Geothrix sp. 21YS21S-2: one gene and its partner. Each later gene encodes a partner of the first gene's protein in a complex. Links are inferred from orthologs where the notes say so. Each region holds a gene or a part of one and is shown on either strand. Other genes may lie near its edges. The genes, in order: RAH40_RS22910 and RAH40_RS05510.

Evidence for each region.
Region 2: the proteins of RAH40_RS22910 (region 1) and RAH40_RS05510 are in contact, whole or in part, in a crystal structure (PDB 1FMA), measured with the Escherichia coli proteins. The link is inferred for Geothrix sp. 21YS21S-2 from one-to-one orthologs.

What each region holds. Positions count from the first base shown.
Region 1 is NZ_CP132910.1:5,225,742-5,236,476, forward strand. What follows is about bases 5,238-7,946. They hold RAH40_RS22910 (molybdenum cofactor biosynthesis protein MoaE), read left to right. Parts: upstream 5,238-6,236; coding sequence 6,237-6,656; downstream 6,657-7,946. Other genes in these bases: lat (L-lysine 6-transaminase), read right to left, coding at 5,238-6,177; RAH40_RS22915 (flagellar hook-basal body protein), read left to right, coding at 6,705-7,445; flgG (flagellar basal-body rod protein FlgG), read left to right, coding at 7,471-7,946. Also shown: RAH40_RS22880 (PAS domain-containing sensor histidine kinase), read right to left, coding at 360-2,402; RAH40_RS22885 (hypothetical protein), read right to left, coding at 2,493-3,221; RAH40_RS22890 (YqgE/AlgH family protein), read left to right, coding at 3,292-3,762; RAH40_RS22895 (DUF5655 domain-containing protein), read left to right, coding at 3,765-4,373; rnhA (ribonuclease HI), read right to left, coding at 4,370-4,813; more of lat, read right to left, coding at 4,813-5,237; more of flgG, read left to right, coding at 7,947-8,259; RAH40_RS22925 (flagella basal body P-ring formation protein FlgA), read left to right, coding at 8,262-8,963; RAH40_RS22930 (hypothetical protein), read left to right, coding at 9,016-9,387; RAH40_RS22935 (aconitase family protein), read left to right, coding at 9,457-10,735. UniProt on the Escherichia coli protein: Converts molybdopterin precursor Z to molybdopterin. This requires the incorporation of two sulfur atoms into precursor Z to generate a dithiolene group. The sulfur is provided by MoaD.
Region 2 is NZ_CP132910.1:1,205,965-1,216,990, forward strand. The notes cover bases 2,605-5,604. They hold RAH40_RS05510 (MoaD/ThiS family protein), read left to right. Parts: upstream 2,605-3,990; coding sequence 3,991-4,218; downstream 4,219-5,604. Other genes in these bases: RAH40_RS05505 (translocation/assembly module TamB domain-containing protein), read left to right, coding at 2,605-3,994; RAH40_RS05515 (efflux RND transporter periplasmic adaptor subunit), read left to right, coding at 4,306-5,385; RAH40_RS05520 (efflux RND transporter permease subunit), read left to right, coding at 5,389-5,604. Also shown: more of RAH40_RS05505, read left to right, coding at 1-2,604; more of RAH40_RS05520, read left to right, coding at 5,605-8,541; RAH40_RS05525 (efflux transporter outer membrane subunit), read left to right, coding at 8,538-9,941; RAH40_RS05530 (LuxR C-terminal-related transcriptional regulator), read right to left, coding at 9,925-10,887. UniProt on the Escherichia coli protein: Involved in sulfur transfer in the conversion of molybdopterin precursor Z to molybdopterin.

The DNA of each region.
Region 1 (10,735 bases):
TGCGAGTTCACCGGAGGCCGCGCGGCCCTGTTTTCACGCGTTCGCGAGGGGGGCCCCTGCGTGGAATCAAAACGGAACGGAGGCCCGGCATCCTCAAGACCCAGCTTCTGGACCTATTTCTTGCCCGGCCAGATGTGCCTGAAGGACGCGAATACAATTTCATTATTTGCATCCTTTGGTCTAAATCAAATTTCGAATGGGGACATCCCTTCGACTTCCTTTGGTCAATATTTTTCAGAAGACGGAAAATCGGATTGAATCAGCTCCATAAATAGGTGGGAAGCGATAACCACCTGAGTGGTGAAGTCTATTGCGTTAGGCAAAATTCAAACTGGAAATTGGCACCTCAAGCGATTTCATCAAGGTCCTTGCCAACCGCGACCGTACTTCTCCAGCGCCCCCTTCACCGCCTGGATGAAGGCCTGCACCCGGTAGGGCTTCTGCAGGAACCCCGCCAGGCCCTCGCCCTTGAAGCGGTTCACGGCCTCCGATTCGTTGAAGCCGCTGCTGAGCACCACGGGCGTGGCGTGCCCCCGGGCGCGCAGGGCGGTGAAGGCCTCGGCGCCGTCCATGTGGGGCATGGTCAGGTCCATGATGATCAGGCGGATGTCGGCCTTGTGGGTCTCGTAGAGCATCAGGGCCTCCATGCCGTCCGCGGCCAGGAGGGCGTCGAAGCCCATCTGGGCGAGGATTCCCGCGGCCATGGAGCGGATGCTCTCTTCGTCGTCGACCACCAGGATGGTGCCTGCGCCGCGGAACTCCTGGGGGGCCTCCGGGGCCGCCTGGGGGCCCGCGGCGGCGCCGGAGGCCGGGAACAGGAGCTTGAAGGTGGTCCCCTTGCCCAGTTCGCTGTAGACGCGGATGCCGCCGCCGTGGCCCCTGATGATGCCCTGGATGGCCGAGAGGCCCAGGCCCCGGCCCGAGAACTTGGTGGTGAAGAAGGGCTCGAAGATCCGCTTCATGGTCTCGGGACTCATGCCGGCGCCGTCGTCGGCCACCTCCAGGGTGACGAAGGTGCCCGGCTTCATGGGCTGGCTCTGGAAGGTGCGCTCCAGGTAGTCGGCGTCCGCGCTCATGACGCCGGTGCGGACGGTGACCGTTCCGGGCCGGTCCCCGATGGCGTCGGAGGCGTTGATCACCAGGTTCATCACGACCTGCTGGAGCTGGCTCGCGTCGGCCTCGATCGGGGGCAGCGTCCGGTCCAGGCTGTAGCGGATGGAGACCTTCTTGGAAATGGAGATGGTGAGCAGGTGGGTCATCTCCTCCACCAGGGCGTTGAGCTGGAGGGGCTTGATCTCGAAGGTGCCCCGGCCCGAGTAGGCCAGCATCTGCCGGGTGAGGTTGGTGGCCTTGACCACGAGGCTCTCGATGGTCTTGAGGCGGGTGGAGGCGGAGGCGGCGGGGTTGATCTCCATCTGGGCCAGGCCCAGGTTGCCCAGGATGGCGCCCAGCAGGTTGTTGAAGTCGTGGGCGATCCCGCCGGAGAGGACGCCCAGGGACTCCAGCTTCTGGCTCTGGAGGCGGGCCTGCTCGGCCAGCTTGCGGTCGGTGATGTCCGTGCTGATGATCCCGATGCCCCAGTTCCGGCCCTCGCCGTCCACCAGGGGGAATTTCTGGGACAGGTAGTCGTGGCCGGACCCGTCGGCGTGGGTCCAGCGCTCCTCCACCTCCACGGCCTGGGCCGCCCCCAGGATCTTGCGGTCCAGGAGCGTCACCTCCTCGCCCCGGGGGGGCGGCAGGATGTCCAGGTCGGTCCTGCCCAGGATCTGCTCCGCGGGCAGGCCCAGGAGGGCCTCCATGGCCGGGTTGAGGAGCAGGTAGCGGCCGTCGGCGCCCTTGAAGGCGATGGCCGCGGTGGCGTGGCGCACGAAGCCCTGGAGGCGGATCTCGCTTTCCTGGAGCCCGCGGGTGGTCGCCGCGACGGTCTCCTCCAGTTCCTTGGCGAAGGACGCCATGCGGGCCTCGGCGTCCTTCTGCATCGTGACGTCCCGGGTGACCTTGACGAAGCCCTTCAGGTCCCCCCCGGAGCCGCGCAGGGCGGTGATCACCACGTTGGCCATGAAGCGGGAGCCGTCCTTGCGGACCCTCCAGCCCTCCTGCTGGCAGGTGCCGTACTCCCCCGCCAGGGCGAGTTCCTGGGCCGGGAGGCCCGCGGCCACGTCCTCGGGCTCATAGAAAATGGAGAAGTGCCGCCCCAGGACCTCGCCGGCCTCGTAGCCCTTGAGGCGCTGGGCGCCCTGGTTCCAGGAGGCCACCCTCCCCTGGGGGTCCAGCATGAAGATGGCGTAGTCCTTGACCTGCTCGATGAAGAGCTGGAACCGCTCCTGGAGGTACTCCCGGTCTTCGGCTTCGGCCCTGGGGGGCGCAGGGTCGGCGAAGAGCTTCTGGAGGGGTTTCCACATGGGCGCGTCCGGAGGGCGTTGCCAGGAGTATGGCCCTCCGCGACCCGGATTCAATGTCAAAAAACCGGTCATCCGAAATGGAATCAATTGTTAATTACCTGTCGGGTGCTCCGCCGCGAACCCTTCGACCCGCCTGAACAGGGCGAGCACCGTGGCGCTGGTCCAGAGGTTCAGCAGGGTCCCCAGGAAATTCCCCACCCACATGCCGGGATGGGTGAGGCGCACCCAGGGCGTCGGGGCCTCGCCCAGGGGCGTGAGGGCCAGGGCGAGCACGCCCATGTAGACCAGGTAGAGGGTCGCCAGGGCCAGGACCACCAGCATCACCCGGCGCCAGGCCTGCACCATCATCCGGAGGCTGGCCCGCGCCGCCACGGGCAGCGGCTCGCCCCGCAGGAGGACCCGCAGGGGCGCCCACCCGAAGGCGAACAGGATCATGAGGCCGGGCACGACGAGGAGGACCATCCCCAGGAAGACCCCCGCGTAGAGGAGGATCCGGGCGGCCATCGCCGGCACCCAGCGCTCCTCGAAGAGCCGTTCCCACCCCGCCACGGGGTTCAGGGTCCGGTCCCCTGCGCTGGCGTCGGCCTCGGCCAGGAACCGGGGGATGAAATACATTTCCAGGGGTACCAGGCATGCGAAGGTGAGGACGAACCGGACCAGGTCGTCGTCCGGCAGGCCCACCTTGATCTGGAGCAGCGGCGGGAGGGCGGCGAGGACCATGCCCAGGGCGGCCAGGGCCAGGGCGGCGAGGGGGCGGCGGGTGAGGAAGGCCATCCCTTCGGAGAAGCTGGCGAGATCGGATTTGGGTGACTTGATCATTCTCTGAGAGTAGCGCGTTATGATCTTGGGCATGAGTCAACTGGCCCCATGTCTGCTTGTGGCGAGTCCAATGCTCCTGGACCCGAATTTTCTCCACTCCGTGGTGCTCCTCGTGGAGCACGACGAGGCCGGCGGCATGGGCGTGATCCTCAACCGCCCGCTGCCCGTGACGCTGCGCCAGATCTGCCAGGAGAGCCGGCTGGCCTTCACGGGGGACGAGGATGCAACCGCCTGGCGCGGCGGCCCCGTGGATCCCCAGCGGGGCATCATCCTGGTGCGCGGCGGGCTTCCCGAGGCCGACGACACGGTCCTGGACTTCACCGACTTCATCAGCTACCGCAAGGACCTGCTGGAGTCCCTGCTGGTCGAGCCGAGATCCACCTTCCGCCTCTTCCTCGGCTATGCGGGCTGGGGCGCCGGGCAGCTGGACCAGGAGATCCAGGACGGGGCCTGGGTCCGCGTGCCGTTGAATCCCGAATGGCTCATGCCAGAGGACCCCCAGGAGCTCTGGTCCCTGGCGATCCAGTCCATCACGGGCTAGCCGTGGGGCGGCCCTGGGGCATCCATCCCGGCGTCGCCCACGGGGCGGCCATTCTCGCGAATCTCGAGCGGAACTCCGGCAGGGGGCCCGAGGCCTGGCTGGCCCTGGCCCGGGAGGCCGGAGCGGTGGACCTCAAGGCGGCCCGGGCCTTCTTCCGGGAGCGGGGCCTCGGCATGTCCGCGGCCGGTTGGCTGGCCGAGATGGCGGCCGGCCAGGAGCCGGAAACCCCGGAGAGCTACCTCGCCAAGTGCCCCGGCTACCTGGACGCCCAGTACGCCGGCGCCAGGGCCGCCCTCCGCCCCCTCCTGGACCGGATCCTGGACGCCGCCTACGGCCTGGGCGCCGACGTCACGGCCTGCCCCTGCCGGACCCTGGTCTCCATCTACCGAAGGCGCGTGTTCGCCGAGGTCAAGCCCTTCGCTTCGCGCCTGGACCTGGGCCTGGTGCTGGGCGACCCCGCGAAGCTCGCGGGCCGCGCGCCGCGCCTCGTCGACACCGGCGGCTTCGCGAAGAAGGACCGGATCACCCTGAAGCTCGAGGTGCGGTCGGCCGCCGATCTCGACGGGGACCTGGAGGGCTGGCTGAGGCGGGCCTACGATCTGGACGTCTAGGCGATGCTCTTGGCGGCGTCCGACGCGAGCTGGTCGACCCGCTCGTTCTCGGGGTGCCCCGCGTGGCCCTTCACCCAGTGGGCGTCCACCCGGTGCTTCCCGCAGAGCGCGTCCAGCTCCTTCCAGAGCTCGATGTTGAGCACCGGCTTGCCGTCGGCCTTGCGCCAGCCCTTGGCCTTCCAGCCCTTGATCCAGGACTGGATGCCCTTCACGACGTACTGGCTGTCGCTGTAGAGGGCCACGGTGCAGGGCTTGGTGAGGAGCTTGAGGCCCTCGATGGCGGCGGTGAGCTCCATCTTGTTGTTGGTGGTCCCGGCCTCGGCGCCGGAACCCTCCTTCTCCCTGGTGCCGTCGGTGGTCTTCACGCGCAGCAGGAAGCCCCAGCCGCCGGGGCCGGGGTTCCCGAGACATGCGCCGTCGCAGTAAAGCTCGACCTGCACTAGACCTTCGCCATGTGGGGGCGGGTGGCTTCCACGGCGAGCCTGATGCTCTTCTGCAGCAGCTCGACGCCCAGGTCCAGGTCCGCGGTGGCCAGGTTCAGGGCGGGACGGAACCGCAGGCCGTTGTGGCCGGTGGAGAGGATGATCATGCCCAGGTCCTGGGCCTTGGACACCGTGGCGGTGCGCAGGGCCGGGGTGGCCATGTCCAGGGCGCAGAAGAGGCCCTTGCCGCGGGGGTTGCTGGTGAACTCGGGGAACTCCGCGTTGATCTCGTGGAGGCCCTTGAGGAGCCGCTCGCCCTGGACGGCGCAGTGGTCGACCAGCTTCTCCTCGACCATGATGTCGATGATGCGGGTGCCGCGGACCATGTCCACGAGGTTGCCGCCCCAGGTGCTGTTGATGCGGCTGGGCACCTTGAACACGCTCTCCACCTCGTCCAGGCGCGCGCTGGCGGCGATGCCGCAGCACTGGGTCTTCTTGCCGAAGACGAGGATGTCGGGGCGCACGGCGTGGTGCTCGTGGGCCCACCACTTGCCGGTGGCGCCGAAGCCCGTCTGGACCTCGTCGAAGATGAGCAGGAACTCGTGCCTGTCGGCGAGGTCGCGCAGGGCCTGCAGGAACTCGGTGCGGAAGTGGTTGTCGCCGCCCTCGCCCTGGATGGGCTCGACGATGAGGCAGGCGATCTCGGCGGGATCCTGGGCGATCACGGCCTCGATCTGGGCCACGGCGACCTTCTCCATCTGCTCGACCTTGGCGAGGTTCTCGGCGTCCAGGGGGAACGTGATCTTGGGGTTGGAGATGCGGGGCCAGTCGAACTTGGGGAAGTACTGGTACTTCCTCGGGTCGGCGGTGTTCGTGAGGCTGAGGGTGTAGCCGGAGCGCCCGTGGAAGGCCTCCTTGAAGTGGATGACCTTGGAGCCCTTCTCGGGCAGGCCCTTCTCCAGGTTCTTGCGCACCTTCCAGTCGAAGGCCGCCTTCAGGGCGTTCTCCACGGCCAGGGCGCCGCCGTCGATCCAGAACAGGTGGGGCAGGTAGGAGGGCGCGGCCTTGGTGGCGAAGGCCTCCACCCATTCCGCGTAGGCGGTGGTGTAGATGTCGGAGTTGGCGGGCTTGTTCACCGCGATGGAGCCCAGCTTGGCCTGGAAGGCCGCGTCGCGGAGGCTGGGATGGTTGTGGCCCAGGGGCGCCGTGGCGAAGAAGGTGTAGAAATCCAGATACTTCTTGCCGTCCCGGGCGTCCACGATCCAGGAACCGTAGGACTTCTCCAGGTCCATGACCATGTGGAAGCCGTCGACGAGGAGGTGGCGCCCGAGGACGTCGAAGACCTCGGCGGGGAGTACATGGGTTTCCTGCGCTTTTTTCATGGCGGCCTCGGCAAAAAGCCAGACTACCATGGGGTCCCGGGAGGCTTACGTTGCTTAGTATGATCGATGTCACAGACGCAATCCTTGACGCGGCGGGGATCCGGGAGGCCCTGCTGGACCCGGGCGCGGGCGCCGTGGTGGTCTTCGAGGGCTGCGCCCGGGACAACCACCAGGGCCGGAGCGTCGACCTCCTGGCCTACGAGGCCTACACGCCCATGGCCCTGGCCGAACTCTCCCGCATCCGCGAGGAGGCCATGGCCCGCTTCTCGCTGATCCGCTGCGCCATCCACCACCGCACCGGCGAGGTGCCGCTGCTTCAGGCCGCCGTGGTCGTGGGCGTCTCCTCCGGCCACCGCAGGGAGGCCTTCGAGGCCGTGGCCTGGATCATGGACCGGATCAAGGAGTCGGTGCCGATCTGGAAGCGCGAGAACTACAGGGACGGGGAGAAGGCCTGGGTGGAGGGGGAGAACCGGGCCTGAGGTTTTTGGCACGACCTCTGCACTGACCCAGGCCAGAGGTGCCCACCCATGGATCCCGCATACTATGTCGCAGCCGGAAGCCTGAAGGCCCGTTCCTTCCAGCTCGACACCGTATCCAACAACCTGGCCAATGCCGCGACGATCGGCTACAAGCCCGAGAAGAGCTTTTTCGCGGTGTTCAACAAGGCCGTCAATGAAGGCTCGGGGCTGCCCCTTTCCGGGTTCCTGAACGACGGCACGGTCCTGGCCTCAAGGGGCACGGATTTTTCCCAGGGCACCCTCAAGACCACGGGGCGGAACATGGACCTCGCCCTGGAGGGCTCCGGATTCTTCATGGTCAGGACCGCCGCGGGTGTCCTGGCCACCCGGGACGGGCGCCTGGGGCTCTCCAAGACCGGGGAGCTGCAGACCCTGGACGGGGCCCAGGTGCTGGGCAAAAATGGCCAGCCCATCCTCCTGGACGTCAACGACCCCGCCTTCACGGTGCTGGCCGACGGTACGGTCATGCAGGGCACGGAGGCCAAGGGCCAGATCGAGATCCGGGACTTCGCCAGCCCGGATTCCCTCCAGCGCATGGGCTCCAACCGCTTCGACCCCGCCGGTTCGGCCACCAGGGCCGCCACGGCCACGGTGGTGCAGGGGTCCCTGGAGCAGAGCTCGGTGGACACGGCCACCTGCATGATCGACATGATCCGCCTGAACCGCCTTTTCGAAATGAGCATGAAGGTGGCGTCCACCATCACCAACGACATGGACAGCCGCAGCATCTCCGACGTCGCCCCGCGCTGAAACCCCCCGATCCTAGGAGCCTCCCATGATGAGAGCCATGTGGTCCGCCGCCGCCGGCATGAACGTGCAGACGACGAACATGGACACCATCTCCAACAACCTGGCCAATATCAACACTACCGGGTTCAAGAAGTCCCGTGCGGAGTTCCAGGACCTCCTCTACCAGACCATCAACACGGCCGGCACCAACACGTCCACCTCCACGACCTATCCGGGCAACATCCAGATCGGGCACGGGGCGCGCCTGGCGGCCATGGTGAAGGAGTTCACCACCGGCAGCCTCAAGAACACCAACAGCCAGTTCGACATGGCCATCGAGGGTTCGGGCTTCTTCCGCATGACCATGCCCGACGGCACCTTCGCCTACACCCGGGACGGCTCGTTCAGCCTGGACCAGAACGGCAACATCGTGAACGCCAACGGCAATCCCCTGGACCCCCAGGTGACCATCCCCCAGGACGCCCTCAGCGTCACCATCGCCACCGACGGCACCATCTCCGTGACCCAGCCCGGCCAGTCCACGCCCCAGCAGGTGGGCCAGATCACCATCTCGAACTTCATCAACCCCAACGGCCTCAATGCCCTGGGCCACAACCTCTACCAGCCCACCCTGGCCAGCGGCGACGCCATCGACGGCACCCCCGGGCTCACCGGCCTGGGCACCATCCAGCAGTACTTCCTCGAGGTCTCCAACGTGGACATGGCCGAGGAGATGGTGAACATGATCATCGGCCAGCGCGCCTACGAGGCCAACTCCAAGACCATCCAGACCGCCGACAGCATGCTGCAGCTGGTGGCCGGCCTCAAGCGCTAGCCGTGCGCCTCCTGGCCGCATTCCTCCTGGGCGCCGCCCTCCTCGGGGCCGAGCCCGACGCCGCGCTCCCCGCCGGGGACCGCCTCCACGCGCAGGCCCTGGCCTACGCCGAGGCCCAGGTGGCGGGCCGGGACGGGACCTACACGTTCCGGGTGGTCACCCCCCCGCTCCTGCCCAAGTCCCCGAAGGGGCCCCTGACCTTCGAGCCGGCCCACCTGAGCCGGCCCGACCTGACCGGGCGGTTCTACGTGTCCTTCAACGCGATCGCCGCGGGCCGCACCCTGGGCATGGTGCGGGTGGACATGGACGGCCAGTGGAAGGGGCAGCTCCTGCGCTTCCGGAGCGCCCTGCCGCGCCGGGCCGTGCCGGAGCCGGGCCAGCTCGAGGCCTTCGACTTCGAGGGCGTCCCCCCGGCCGGGGCGCTGCGGGCGGTGCCCGAGGGCTACCGGCTGCGCGGGCCCGTGATCCAGGGCAAGGTGCTGGTGCGCACGGACCTGGAGGCCATCCCCCTCATCAACGCCGGCGACCCGGTGCGCCTGGCGCTGGTGGACGGCGACCTGTCCATCACGGTGGATGCCCTGGCCCGGTCCGGAGGCGCCGCCGGGGACAAGGTTAGGCTGGAAATGCCCACCACCCGCAGGATGGTCCAGGCCGTGGTCACCGGCCCCGGAGAGGCGCGCGTCCAGTGGGCCGGATCGAAATAGGTGGCGGGGGAGGGCCAAAGACAATAGTCTGGAGCCTTGACAGGAGCCCGCCATGGCCCACGACCATGATCACAAAGACCCCAATCACGCGTGCGGCTGCGGCCACGACGAGGACCATGCCGATGAAATCGAGGTAGTCGAACTCGAGGACGAAAACGGTGAAAAGGAGGAGTTCGCCATCCTGGAGGAAGTGGATTTCGAAGACCGCCACTTCGCCATCATGGCCCCCCTCGCCGAGGTCCAGGCGTATTCCGAGGCCGGCGAAGCCGGCGAGGACACCGAAGGCGACAGCAACCTGACCATCGAGATCTTCGAGGTCAAGGGCGACGACTTCACCATCCTCGAGGACGAGGCGTTCGCCCAGCGGCTCCTGGCCCACCTGGACGAACTCTCCGCCAAGCTCGAGGAAGAGGAAGGCAAATAGCCACCACCACCTCGTCATCTGTGGCATTCTTGTGACATGAGGACGGATTCTGTAAAGACCAAGGGTCGGGTGCTTCTCCTGTGCGGAGATCCCGCCGGTCTGCAGAGACAGTTCCAGGGGGAGGATCTCCCCCTGGAGCAGGTCCGCCTGCGGGACTACGTGTCCGTGGACGAGATCGCCCCGGGCTGGGTGTGCTACTACTTCGGCCAGCGGCTGGAGGACTTCCCCTACCTGGGCCTCCTTTGCGACGGGGCCTTCCCCGTCCATGAAGGCTTCGTGCGCCGGGGCGGGTTCGAGGTTGCGGTTTCCGGCAAGCGCCACGGCATCGGCAGTCCCCGGGAGGCCGGTCCCTACGCCGAGCGCGCCTCGGGCATCCGCATCGTCATCGCCGAGAGCTTCGACCCCGGCTACCGCCTCTATTGCCATTCCCTGGGCCTTCTCACCTCCACGGACATGACCCTGGTGGATCGCATCCGCGCAGGGGAGGCCATCCCCATGGCCGCCTTCACCGAGGGCCTGGACCCGCTCACCGCCGAGATCGTCCGCCATGGCGGGATCTTCGACTTCACCCGGGCCCGGCTCGAGGGGACGGCGGAGATCCCCGTGCCGGCCCGTGAACCCGGGCCCATGACGTACGGGGAGAAGATCCTGGCCCGGGCCGCCCGGACCGCGGCAGGCCAGGGCCTGCCCGCGGTGGCCGCCGGCGACGGGCTCCTGGTGAAGGCGGACTGGCGCTTCTCCCACGAGACCGTCACGCCGCTGGCCGTGGCGATGCTCCGCAAGGGCCTGGGCGAAGGCATCCCCTTCGCGGACCCCGGCACCATCCTGGCCTTCCGCGACCATCTCACCTTCATGGGCCGGTTCTACACGCAGGACGAAGGGCAGCCCGGGCTCATGGAAGTGGCCCGGCGCATCAAGAAGCTCCAGGAGGAGTTCTGCGCCGCCAACGCCATCCGCCTCCACGGGGACGTCACCGAGGGCGGGTGCGAGGGCATCTGCCACGTCCTCATGGCCGAGCGGTACGCCCTGCCCGGGCAGGTGATCGTGGGCACCGACTCCCACACCCCCCACAGCGGCGCCCTGGGCGCCCTGGCCTTCGGGGTGGGGGCCGCCGACATCGCCTCGGCCTGGGTCACCGGGGACGTGCGGGTCACCGTGCCCCCCACCGTCCTGGTGCGCCTCGACGGCAAGCTCAGGCCCGGCGTCTACGCCAAGGACCTGGTGCTCCACCTCCTGACGCTGCCCTTCTTCAGGGACGGCCACGTGCGGGGGAACATCATCGAATACGCGGGCGAGGCCCTCGGGGCCCTGCAGATCGACGAGCGCGCCACCCTCACCAACATGGCCG
Region 2 (11,026 bases), 4.0 Mb from region 1 along the record:
CTCGGGCGCGGCCCTGGCGGGGCTCATGGGCTGGGCCGTGCAGCAGGCCTACGTGGACGCCTGGATCGTGGGAAAGGCCGACGCCTACCTGCGCAAGGAGACCGGGCTGGGGTTCGCCGCGGAGCGGCTGGAGATCCACCCCTTCCAGGGCCGGATCGTGCTCCACAACTTCTCCTTCGGGGGCGACCTGTTCCAGGCCCCGCTCCTGGAGGTGGAGATCGACCTCTACACGTTCCTGCGCACCCACCACTTCAAGCGGATCCTCCTCCAGAGCCCGAGGCTCGTGGTGGATGCCGCGCGCCTTTCGGCCATCCGCCTGCGCGAAACCGACCCCAAGGCCGAAAGCCCCACGTGGCGCATCGACCGCGTGGAGATCCTGGACGGCCTGGCCCAGGTGGACGAGCCCGCCTGGGGCATCCGCGGCGGCGTCTTCACCTTCAAGGTGGACGGGCGGGGCCGCCTGCCCCGGCAGGAGTGGCTCGACGTGCGCATCCCGCGGGCCGAGTTCGGGGAGGACCCGGACCGCGCCCTGGGCGACGCCTCCCTCAAGTTCCGGCTCACCGACAAGGGGATCGACACCGTCAACGTGCGCGCGCACCTGGGGGACAGCTCCCTGGCGGTGCTGGGCTCGTACGAGTTCAAGACCCAGGCCGTGAAGGCCGAGGCCTCGGGCGGGCTCAACCTGGGCGAGGCCCTGCGCTTCCTGCCCGGAAAACCCGCCCACGCCGCCGGTTTCCTGGACTTCAAGGCCAAGGTCCAGGGTCCGGCCACCACCCCCGTCTGGACCCTGTCGGTGGACGGGCGCCAGCTCCAGGCCAGGAGCACGCCCCTCCACCCCGGCACGCTCCACGTCAACGCCTCCGGCAATCCGGGGCGCATCCGCGTGGAGCGCATCGCCTGGGACTCGGCCGACGGGAAGCTCTCGGGCGAGGGCTCCTGGACCCGCCAGGGCGGCACCACCCTGGAACTGGCCGCCGAAGGCGTCTCCCTGGCTCCCGCGGCCGCCTATGCCCGGTCCGATCTCCTCAAAGGCCTTTCCGCGCGCTTCCGGGGCACGGCCTCCATGGCCACGCCGCCCTGGGTGGCGCCCGACCTGGAGAAGCTGGCCTTCACGGGCAGCGGGCAGTTCACCAAGGACGGCCAGCAGGTGGGGACGATGGAGCTCGCCCTCGCCCACGGCGCGTTCCGGGCCACCTCGCTGGACCTCCAGCTGCCCGGGGCCGGGTTCCGGGGCAGTGCCACGGCCGTCCTCCACCGCCGGGGCCTGGCGCGGATCGAGGCCGAAGGCGAGGTGCGCACCGACGCCGCCGACGTTGCCCAGGCCCTCACCGCCTGGAAGGTCACCGAGCTCGACATGTCCGGCCCCGCCAACGCCCGCGCCACCTTCCAGTGGGACCCCCGCGGCGGGATCCACCTCGACGGCCGGGTGGAGGTGGACGCCCCCCGCTGGCACGGCGCCCACGCCGACCGCATCGCCGCCGACGTGACGCTGTCGGATACCGAGATCCGCATTACCGGCATCGAGCTGGAGAAGGGCGAGGGCCACGGCTACGGCGACATCTGGATCAGCTGGGCCAAGGGCGCCCCCGACGCCGAGGGCATCGACATGTGCTTCCGCGCCTTCCGGCTCCCGGTGGAGGAGGGCCTGCGCGCAGGGGACCAGGGCGACCTGCCCATCACCGGCATCGGCAGCGGCTGGGCTCGCCTTCACGGGCCGCTGAACCGCATCGTCATGGAAGGCCAGGCCGTCGCGGAACAGGGCGTGGTCTACGGGATGAAGGTGCCCGCGGCCTCCGCCTCCTTCGACATGGACATCAACGCCCTCCGCCTGCGCACCACCGACGTGCGGGTCGCCGACAGCCTCGACCACCTCGAAGGCGCCCCGGGCCCCCTGAACCTGAGGGGCTCCATGGACATGGACGCCCACCGGGAGCGCTGGACCGTGGACGTGAAGGGCGACGTGGACACCGGCGTCCTGGGCCTGAAGGGTCCCCTGGTCCAGGGCCGGATCGAAGGCGGCCTCTCCGGCCCCCTCACGGCGCCCCTGGGGCCCTCCCAGGCGCCCGAAGGATCCTTCACCCTCAGCCAGGGCCGGCTGTCCATGGAGGGACGTTCCCTGGAGGGCTTCCAGGCGGGGCTGGCCTTCCGGGACGGGCACCTGGGCGCCCATCTCCTCATGGCGGGCAGGACCGTTCCCCTGGTGACCTTCGAAGGGGAGCAGGTGGGAAAGGGAACGTTGTCGGGGGACATCCGCGTGCACCTGGGGCCCGATTCCGCCGAGACGGGCCCGGTCGCTTCCCGGCTTACGGAGGGCTTCCTCAGGGACGTCAGCCTCGACTACCACGGCCGCGGCGACTGGACCGCCTCGGGGATCCGGTGGCAGGGCGAGCTCCGGAACTTCCTGGGCAGCTTCCAGGGCTTCGAACTGGTCCAGAGCCGCCCGGGCACCTTCAAGGGCGACCTCACCGGCATGGACATGTCGTTGCAGGTCCAGGGCCGCACCGCCGCCGTCCAAGGCAAGCCCCAGCTGGCCACCACCACCATGAGCCTCGGGGGCTGGCTTCCCTTCAGCCCCGAAGGCAAGCTGGACCTCCGGCTGGAGGGGGCCGCGGAGCTCTCCAACCTGAAGGCGATCCTCGACCACACCCTGAACCCCGGCCCGTACAGCCTCATGGCCGACCTGAAGCCCGAGGGCAGCGCCACGTTCAAGCTCGACCTGCTGGGCAAGCCCGCGGAACCGGCCCTGGAGGGCCGCCTCGACCTGCACGGCGGCAGGCTCTCCGCGCGCTCCTACCCCCAGAGCATCGAGAACGTGGACTTCGCGGCCTTCTTCCACGGCCGGGACATCACCATTCCCCAGGACGCGCCCCTGAAGGGGATCATGGCCCAGGGCGCCCTGACCGCCTGGGGCCGGCTCACCTGGGGCTTCCGCGGCCTCACCGACTACGACTTCGGAGCGACCCTGGACAACTTCCAGCTCCGGGACATGCCGGAGGGCTTCGAGATCCAGGGCGGCTTCAACGGAACCCTCCGGGGCAACGACAGGGACGGCGGCCTCCTGAAGGGCACCATCCGCGCCAAGAACATGCTCTACCAGACCGACTTCAACATCACGGACATCCTCCTGGCCACCACCACGGGCGGCTCAGGCCTCCTCACCTCCCTGGACCCCTCCGACCCCCTGGCCCGCATCGACCTGGACCTGGACCTGTTCATGGCGCGCCCCTGGGAGTTCGACACCAACTACCTCAAGCTCCAGGGCCGCCCCGCGGGGAGCTTCAAGATCATGGGCACCCTGGCCCACCCCGGCCTCAAGGGCCGCATGGACCTCCTGCCCGGGGGCCGCCTCACCAACCTCGTGGCCGCCGGCGACCTGGTCCTGGAGCGGGGCTCGGTGGAGTTCACCGATCCCGCGGTGATCAATCCCGTGGTGGACCTCCACGGCCGCATCGAGGTGGACCCCTACCTGGTGACCCTCGACATCAACGGCACGCTGGACGCCATCAGCGTGCACCCCAGTTCCACCCCCGCCCTGCGGCCCGACGAGATCCTGACCATCCTGGTGGACCCGGCCGCCGTGAGCAAGGTGGGGGGATCGCTGGGGGCCTCCTCCACCCAGTCCTCCATGAACACCGGCATCCTGAGCCAGGGCGCGGGCCTGCTCTCCTCCCTCATGCTGGCCAACACCCTCGAGCGCCTGCGAAAGACCCTCACCCTGGACCGGGTGAACTTCTCCCTCCTGGGCGGTCCCAACCTGAGCCTGACCCTGGAGAAGAGCTTCGACATCTTCGGCCACCGCACGCCCCTGATCTACAGCTACAAACAGGAAGGCACCCAGAGCACCGTCAGCGGCAACGTGGAGTGGCGCTTCGGGAACCTGGTCCTCACCCTGGGCGCGCGCCAGATCACCGGTTCCTCCCAGACCCCCGGGGACACCACCGTCCAGGGCGTGCAGCCCTCGGGGGAAATCCGCTACACATGGACACCCAAATGATCCACGTACAAGCATTCGCACGGTACCGTGAGCGCCTCGGATTCCAGTCCAGGGACTTTCCCCTGCCCTCCCCCCCCACGCTGGAGGCCCTCCTGGCCGATCCGGCCCTGGCGGACCTGCCCGCGGACGGACTCTTCGCGGTGAACCGGACCTTCGCGGAACGATCCGCGGTCCTGGCGGACGGCGACGAGGTGGCGCTCTTCCCGCCGGTGAGCGGAGGCTGAAGGCCACCCCCCGCTGTTTTTGCTTCAATTCGTGAGCCCTCGCAATACTATGGAGGTTCAACTCCTTAGCGGACGACGGGATACCCGATGAAGATGCTTCCCCCCCTGATCCTGGCCCTCCTCGTCGCGGGCTGCACGCATTCCGGCAAGCCCACGGCCCCCGCCCAGGTGGGAGTGGCCACCGTGACCCAGCAGGACGTGCCGCTGGTGCGCGAATGGATCGCCAGCCTGGACGGCTTCGTGAACGCCGAGATCCGGCCCCAGGTGGAAGGCTACGTCCTGCGCCAGGTCTACCGCGAGGGTGCCGCCGTGCACCGCGGCCAGACGCTCTTCGAGATCGACCCGAGGGCCTTCAAGGCCGCGTCGGACCAGGCGCGGGCGGCGCTGGCCCGGGACAAGGCGGCCCGGGACAAGGCCCGCCTTGACGTGGACCGCTTCACGCCCCTGGCCGCTCAGAAGGCCATCTCCCAGCAGGAGCTCGACAACGCGCTGTCGTCCCTGCGGCAGGCCCAGGCCGCGGTGGACGCCTCCCAGGCGGCCCTGGACAAGGCTTCGCTCAACGTCGAATGGACGCGCGTGAGCTCGCCCATCGACGGCGTCGCCGGCATCGCCAAGGTGCAGATGGGCGACCTCGTGAACGGGACGCGGGTGATGACCACCGTGTCCACCCTCAACCCGATCAAGGTGTTCTTCAGCGCCACGGAACAGGACTACCGCGACTGGGCCCGGGACTGGGCCAGGGGCGGCGGCAAGGGCAGCCTCGAGCTGGTGCTGTCCGACGGCACCGTCTACCCCAGGCGCGGCGACCCGCTGCTGGCCGACCGGGGCATCGACCCCCGCACCGGCACCATCCTGGTGGCCGGCACCTTCCCCAACCCCGACGGGCTCCTGCGGCCCGGACAGTACGGCAAGGTGCGGGCGGCGGTAGGCCTGGCCCGCAACGCGCTCCTGGTGCCCCAGCGGGCCATCTGGGACCTGCAGGGCACGTCGCAGGTCGCCGTGGTGGGCAGGGACAACAAGGTCGAAATCCGCGTGGTGCAGACCGGGGCCAAGGCGGGCCCGCTGGTCGTCATCGAGAAGGGCCTCAACCCCGGTGAACGGGTGGTGGTGGAGGGAACCCAGAAGGTCGCGAGCGGCCAGCTGGTGACGCCCCTGCCCGGAAAGTAGCCCGTGCCCGAATTCTTCATCAAGCGCCCCATCGTCGCCATGGTCATCGCGGTGATCACCCTCATCGCGGGGCTGGTCTGCATGCGCGGGCTGCCCGTGTCCCAGTTCCCCGAGATCGTCCCGCCCCAGATCCAGGTGTCCACCAACTACACCGGCGCCGACGCCGTCACCATCGAGCAGGCCGTGGCCGCGCCCCTGGAACAGCAGATGAACGGCGTGGACAACATGCTGTACATGCAGTCCACCAACGCGAACGACGGCACCATGAGCGAGCTGGTGACCTTCGACGTGGGCACGGACGTCAACCAGGACCAGGTCAACACCCAGAACCGCGTGGCCCAGGCCCAGCCCTTCCTCCCCGCGGAGGTGAACCAGAGCGGCATGACCATCCGCAAGTCCACGGGAACCGCCCTGCTGCTCATGGCCCTGTACTCCCCCAAGGGCACCTACAGCGCGCTCTTCCTCAGCAACTACGCCACCATCAACCTGGTGGACCCCCTGTACCGGGTGCCCGGCGTGGGCCAGATCAACATCTTCGGCGCGGGCGACTACGCCATGCGGGTGTGGGTCAAGCCCGACCTCATGGCCAAGCTGGGCATCACGGTCGCCGAGGTCAACCGGGCCCTGGCCCAGCAGAACACCGTCAACCCCTCCGGCCAGCTCGGAGGCGAGCCCATGCCCGCGGGCCAGGAGATGACCTACACCGTGCGCGCCCAGGGCCGCCTCCTGGCGCCCGAGGAGTTCACGCAGGTCGTCGTGCGGGCCAACCCCGACGGGTCGGTGGTGCGGGTGGGCGACGTGGCCCGGGTGGAACTGGGCGCCATGTCGTACAAGCAGGTCGGGCGCTTCAACGGCCAGCCCAGCTGCATCGTGGCCGTCTACCAGACCCCGGGCTCCAACGCCCTGGAGGTGGGCAACGCCGTCAAGAAGGAGATGCGCAACCTCCAGGCCCGCTTCCCCGCGGACCTGCAGTTCACCACGTCGGTGGACACCACCCTGCCGGTGAAGGAGGGCATCAAGGAGATCGTCTGGACCCTGGGCGAGGCCATGATCCTGGTCATGCTGGTGGTCTACCTCTTCCTGCAGAACTGGCGCGCCACCCTCATCCCCATGATCGCCGTGCCCGTGAGCCTCATCGGCACCTTCGCGGTGTTCCCGATGCTGGGATTTTCCATCAACACCCTGTCGCTGTTCGGCCTGGTGCTGGCCATCGGCCTGGTGGTGGACGACGCCATCGTGGTGGTGGAGGCGGTGGAGCACCATATCGAGCAGGGCATGAAGCCCCGCGAGGCCACGGTCCAGGCCATGAAGGAAGTGGCGGGCCCCGTGGTGGGCATCGCCCTGGTGCTCTCGAGCGTGTTCATCCCCGTGGCCTTCCTGGGCGGCATCCAGGGCCGGCTCAACAAGCAGTTCGCGGTGACCATCGCCATCTCCGTGCTCATCTCGGCCTTCAACGCGCTATCCCTGTCGCCGGCCCTCTGCGCCCTGATCCTTCGGCCCCGGGAGCAGATGAAGGGGCGCTTCGCGAAGTTCTTCGAGGCCTTCAACGACCAGTTCCACTCGGCCACCAACGGCTACGTGAACTTCTCCCACCGCCTCATCCGCAAGGGGGCCATCCCCCTGGTGGTGCTGGCCGTGTTCGCGGCCATGGACTTCGGGCTGGGCAAGGGCCTGCCGTCGGGCTTCGTTCCCACCGAGGACAGCGGCTACTTCTTCGTGAACTACCAGCTGCCCGCCGGCGCCAGCCTCCAGCGCACCGACGCCGTGGGCCGCAAGGTGGAGAAGATCGTCCTGGAGACCGAAGGGGTGCGCTACATCAGCAACATCATCGGCTTCAGCCTCCTGGCCCGGGTGTCGGCGCCCTACAACGGCTTCGCCTTCGTCACCCTCCAGCCCTGGGACGACCGCAAGGGCCAGCACATGGAGGCCGGGGAGATCCTCAAGCGCCTCAACGGCAGGCTGGCCAAGGAGGTGCCCGAGGCCAACGTCTTCGGCTTCCTCCCCTCGGCCATCCCGGGCCTGGGCGTCTCCAACGGCTTCTCGCTCTGGCTGCAGGACCGCAGCGGCGGCGACCCCGACTACCTGGACCGCAACCTCAAGACCTTCCTGGCGGCGGCCCGCAAGCGGCCCGAGCTCACCGGGGTCAATTCCCAGTATTCCACCGCCGCTCCGCAGATATTTGCCGAGGTGGACCGGGACAAGGCCCTCAAGCAGGGCGTGGCCGTGGCCGACGTGTACCAGACCCTCCAGGCCTACCTGGGCGGGCTCTACGTGAACCAGTTCAACCGCTTCGGCCGCCAGTGGCGGGTCTACCTCCAGGCCGAGGGCCAGGAGCGCCGGGGGGTCGAGGACATCGCGCGCTTCCACGTGCGGGCCGGGGACGGCACCATGGTGCCCCTGAGCGCCCTGGTCACCACCCGGAAGATCCAGGGCCCCGAGTACACGAACCGCTTCAACCTCATGCGCAGCGCCCAGGTGCTGGGCTCGGCGGCGCCGGGCTACAGCTCCGGCCAGGCCATGACGGCCCTGGAGCAGGTGGCGAAGGAGACCCTGCCCCGGGACATGAGCTACGACTGGGCCGACCTCTCCTACCAGGAGAAGAAGGCCGAGGGCACCACGGGCCTGGTGTTCGCCCTGTCCCTGGTGTTCGTGTTCCTGATCCTGGCGGCCCTCTACGAGAGCTGGTCCCTGCCCTTCTCGGTGCTGCTGTCGGTGCCCATCGCCATCTTCGGGGCCTTCTTCGGGCTCTGGGCCCGCAAGTACGACTTCGGCGTGTTCGCCCAGATCGGACTGGTGATGCTCATCGGCCTCTCCGCCAAGAACGCCATCCTCATCGTGGAGTTCGCCAAGGACGAGCTGGAGAAGGGCCGCGACCTCGTGGACGCCGCCCTGGAGGGCGCACGCCTCCGCCTGCGGCCCATCCTGATGACGTCGTTCGCCTTCATCCTGGGCTGCGTCCCGCTGTGGACCGCCTCCGGCTCGGGCGCGGTGTCCCGGCGCATCCTGGGGACGGTGGTGATCGTCGGCATGCTGGCGGCCACCCTCATCGCGGTCTTCATCATCCCGGTGCTCTTCGTCGTGGTGGAACGCCTGGCCACCCGCAAGAAGGGCCTCAACCCCCGCGTCAACCATGACGAGGACGAGGAGGCCCCATGAGCCGCCGCCTGCTGCCCCTCGCCGCGCTGTTCCTGGCCGGCTGCGCCATGGGTCCCAACTACCGCCGCCCCGAGGCCCAGCCCCCCGCCGCCTTCCGGGGCCAGGCCCAGGCCGAGGCCGCGTCCCTGGCCGACCAGCCCTGGTGGGACGTCTTCGGCGACCCCACCCTCAAGGATCTGGTCGCCGAGGCCCTGAAAAGCAATTTCGACGCCCGCACCGCCACCTGGCGCGTGGAGGAGTACCGCGCGCGCCTGGGCATCGAGCGGGCCGGATGGCTCCCCGCCATCGTGCCCGGGGCCTCCTTCAACCGGGGCCGGCAGTCCACCTACTCGGTAAGCGGCCACGACATGGGCCAGGGCTACGACGTGCACGCGGGCGCCTCGTGGGAGCTGGATCTCTGGGGCCGGGTGCGCCGCCTGAACGAAGCCGGCCTGGCCGGGTACCTGGGGGCCCAGGACGCCCGCCGGGGCGTGTACCTCGCCACCCTCGCGACGACCGCCTCGGCCTATTTCGAGCTGCGCGAGCTGGACCACCGCCTGGAGATCGCCCGGTCCACCACCGCGGCCTTCGGGGAGACCTACGACCTCTTCAGCCGCCGCCTCGCGGGCGGCGCCGCGTCGGCCCTGGAGACCGCCCGGGCCCGGGCCGCCCAGGCCTCGGCCGCGGCCTCCATCCCCGGCCTGGAACGCCAGATCCAGGCGCAGGAGAACCTCCTCTGCCTCCTGCTGGGCCGCAACCCGGGGCCCATCCCCCGCGGCGCGGACCTGGCCCTGCAGCCCCTGCCCCCCGCCATCCCCGCGGGCCTGCCCTCGACGCTCCTGGAGCGCCGCCCCGATCTCCGGGAGGCCGAACAGCGCCTGGTGGCCGCCAACGCGGCCGTGGGCGTGGCCAAGGCCAGCCAGTTCCCGGTCTTCAGCCTCACGGGCCTCCTGGGGGGCGTGGCCCCGGAACTGGGCCAGCTCTCCGGCCCCGGCAAGGAGTGGGCGGTGGGCGCGTCCCTGACCGGCCCCGTCCTCCAGGGTTTCCGCCTCCAGCGCCAGAAGGACGCGGCGGTGGCCCAGTGGGAGCAGGCCCGGGTGCGCTGGCAGGCCGCCGTGGCCGGAGCCTTCGGCGAGGTGTCCACGGCCCTGGTGGCCTACGCCAAGCACGCCGAGGCCGAGAAGGAGCTGGCAGGCGCCGTGGAGGCCCTGAAGTCCGCCGTGGCCCTGGCCAACCTCCGCTACACCGCCGGCCTTTCCAACTACCTGGAGGTCCTGGACGCCCAGCAGCAGCTCTTCCCCGCGGAGAACGCCCTCTCCCAGGCGCGGCTCGCGCGGCTCCTGACGATGGTGCAGCTCTACAAGGCGCTGGGAGGCGGGTGGAACCTCGCGGATCCCGGGGCCGTCAAGCCGGGTCCCTGACGCCGCCCAGGGCCGCGGCGAGCATGGCCTTGTCGTTGATGTCGAGCTTCTGGTACACCCGCGCGAGCTGCACCCGCACGGTGTTGGGGGAGCTGCCCAGCTGCCCCGCGATCTCCCGGTAGCTCCGGCCGGTGGCGTAGAGCCGGGCCACCTCGGCTTCGCGCGCGCTCAGGCTGGCCACGGCGCCGCGCTCCCGGGCCTCGCATACGACCTGCTCGCCCCGGCCGGAGAAGTGGAGCTCCACCTGCCGGCCCAGGTAGGGCCCGCCCTCCCGCAGGGACTTCAGGGCCGCGGGGGGCAGGCGGGTATCGGAGAGGTCGCGCCATTCCCGGCGCGCCAGGCCCATGAAGGCCCGGTCGGCGATCTCGAGTACGCCTCCGCGCGAGACCAGCGCCAGGCTGCGGCGCCCATCCGGCGGCGCATGCAGATCCAGCACCCGGGCCCGGTTCAGGTCCAGGGCGCAGGCGAGGTGCCGCCAGGCCGCGGCCATGCGCTGCTCCTCGCACGCGTCGAAGGCCTTGCGGATGCCCCGGTAGAGTACCACCCATCGCAGCCGGCGGTGGTCGGGCTGGTCATCGCCCACGAGGAGGAGGTGGCGGAGGTCGTACGCCTTCGAATACGCAGCCAGCGGCTGGTTCTCCTTGCCCCGGTACCGGTCCTGGGTGTCCACGTTCTGGATGACCCCCGGCCTGTTCACGAAATGCCGCGTCACGGGATCGAAGCGGGACAGCTCGGCGTACCTCGGGAGAAGGGCCTGGTCGCGGTTGTAGACGCAGACGCCGTCCATGCGGATCTCGCCCGAGGCGGGCTCGCCGAAGCCGAACACGGCGCCGTCGAACTCGATCCAGTCGCGGAGAAGGTCCAGCGCCCGCCGCGGGAACTCGTCGGCGGGCGCCGACGAGGCCAGGCGGTACAGGCGTGTCAAATCGGCGACGAAGGCATCCATGGCCTACCCGGAACAAAGCAGCCCGGCCCGCGGGGGCGAGGCCGGCAACGCACATTCATTTCCCCGTGAAATCCTGAATGAATCTAGCAGGGGGCCAAATTAGCAGCAAATAGTACATTTGCATTATTACGTCGCTTTC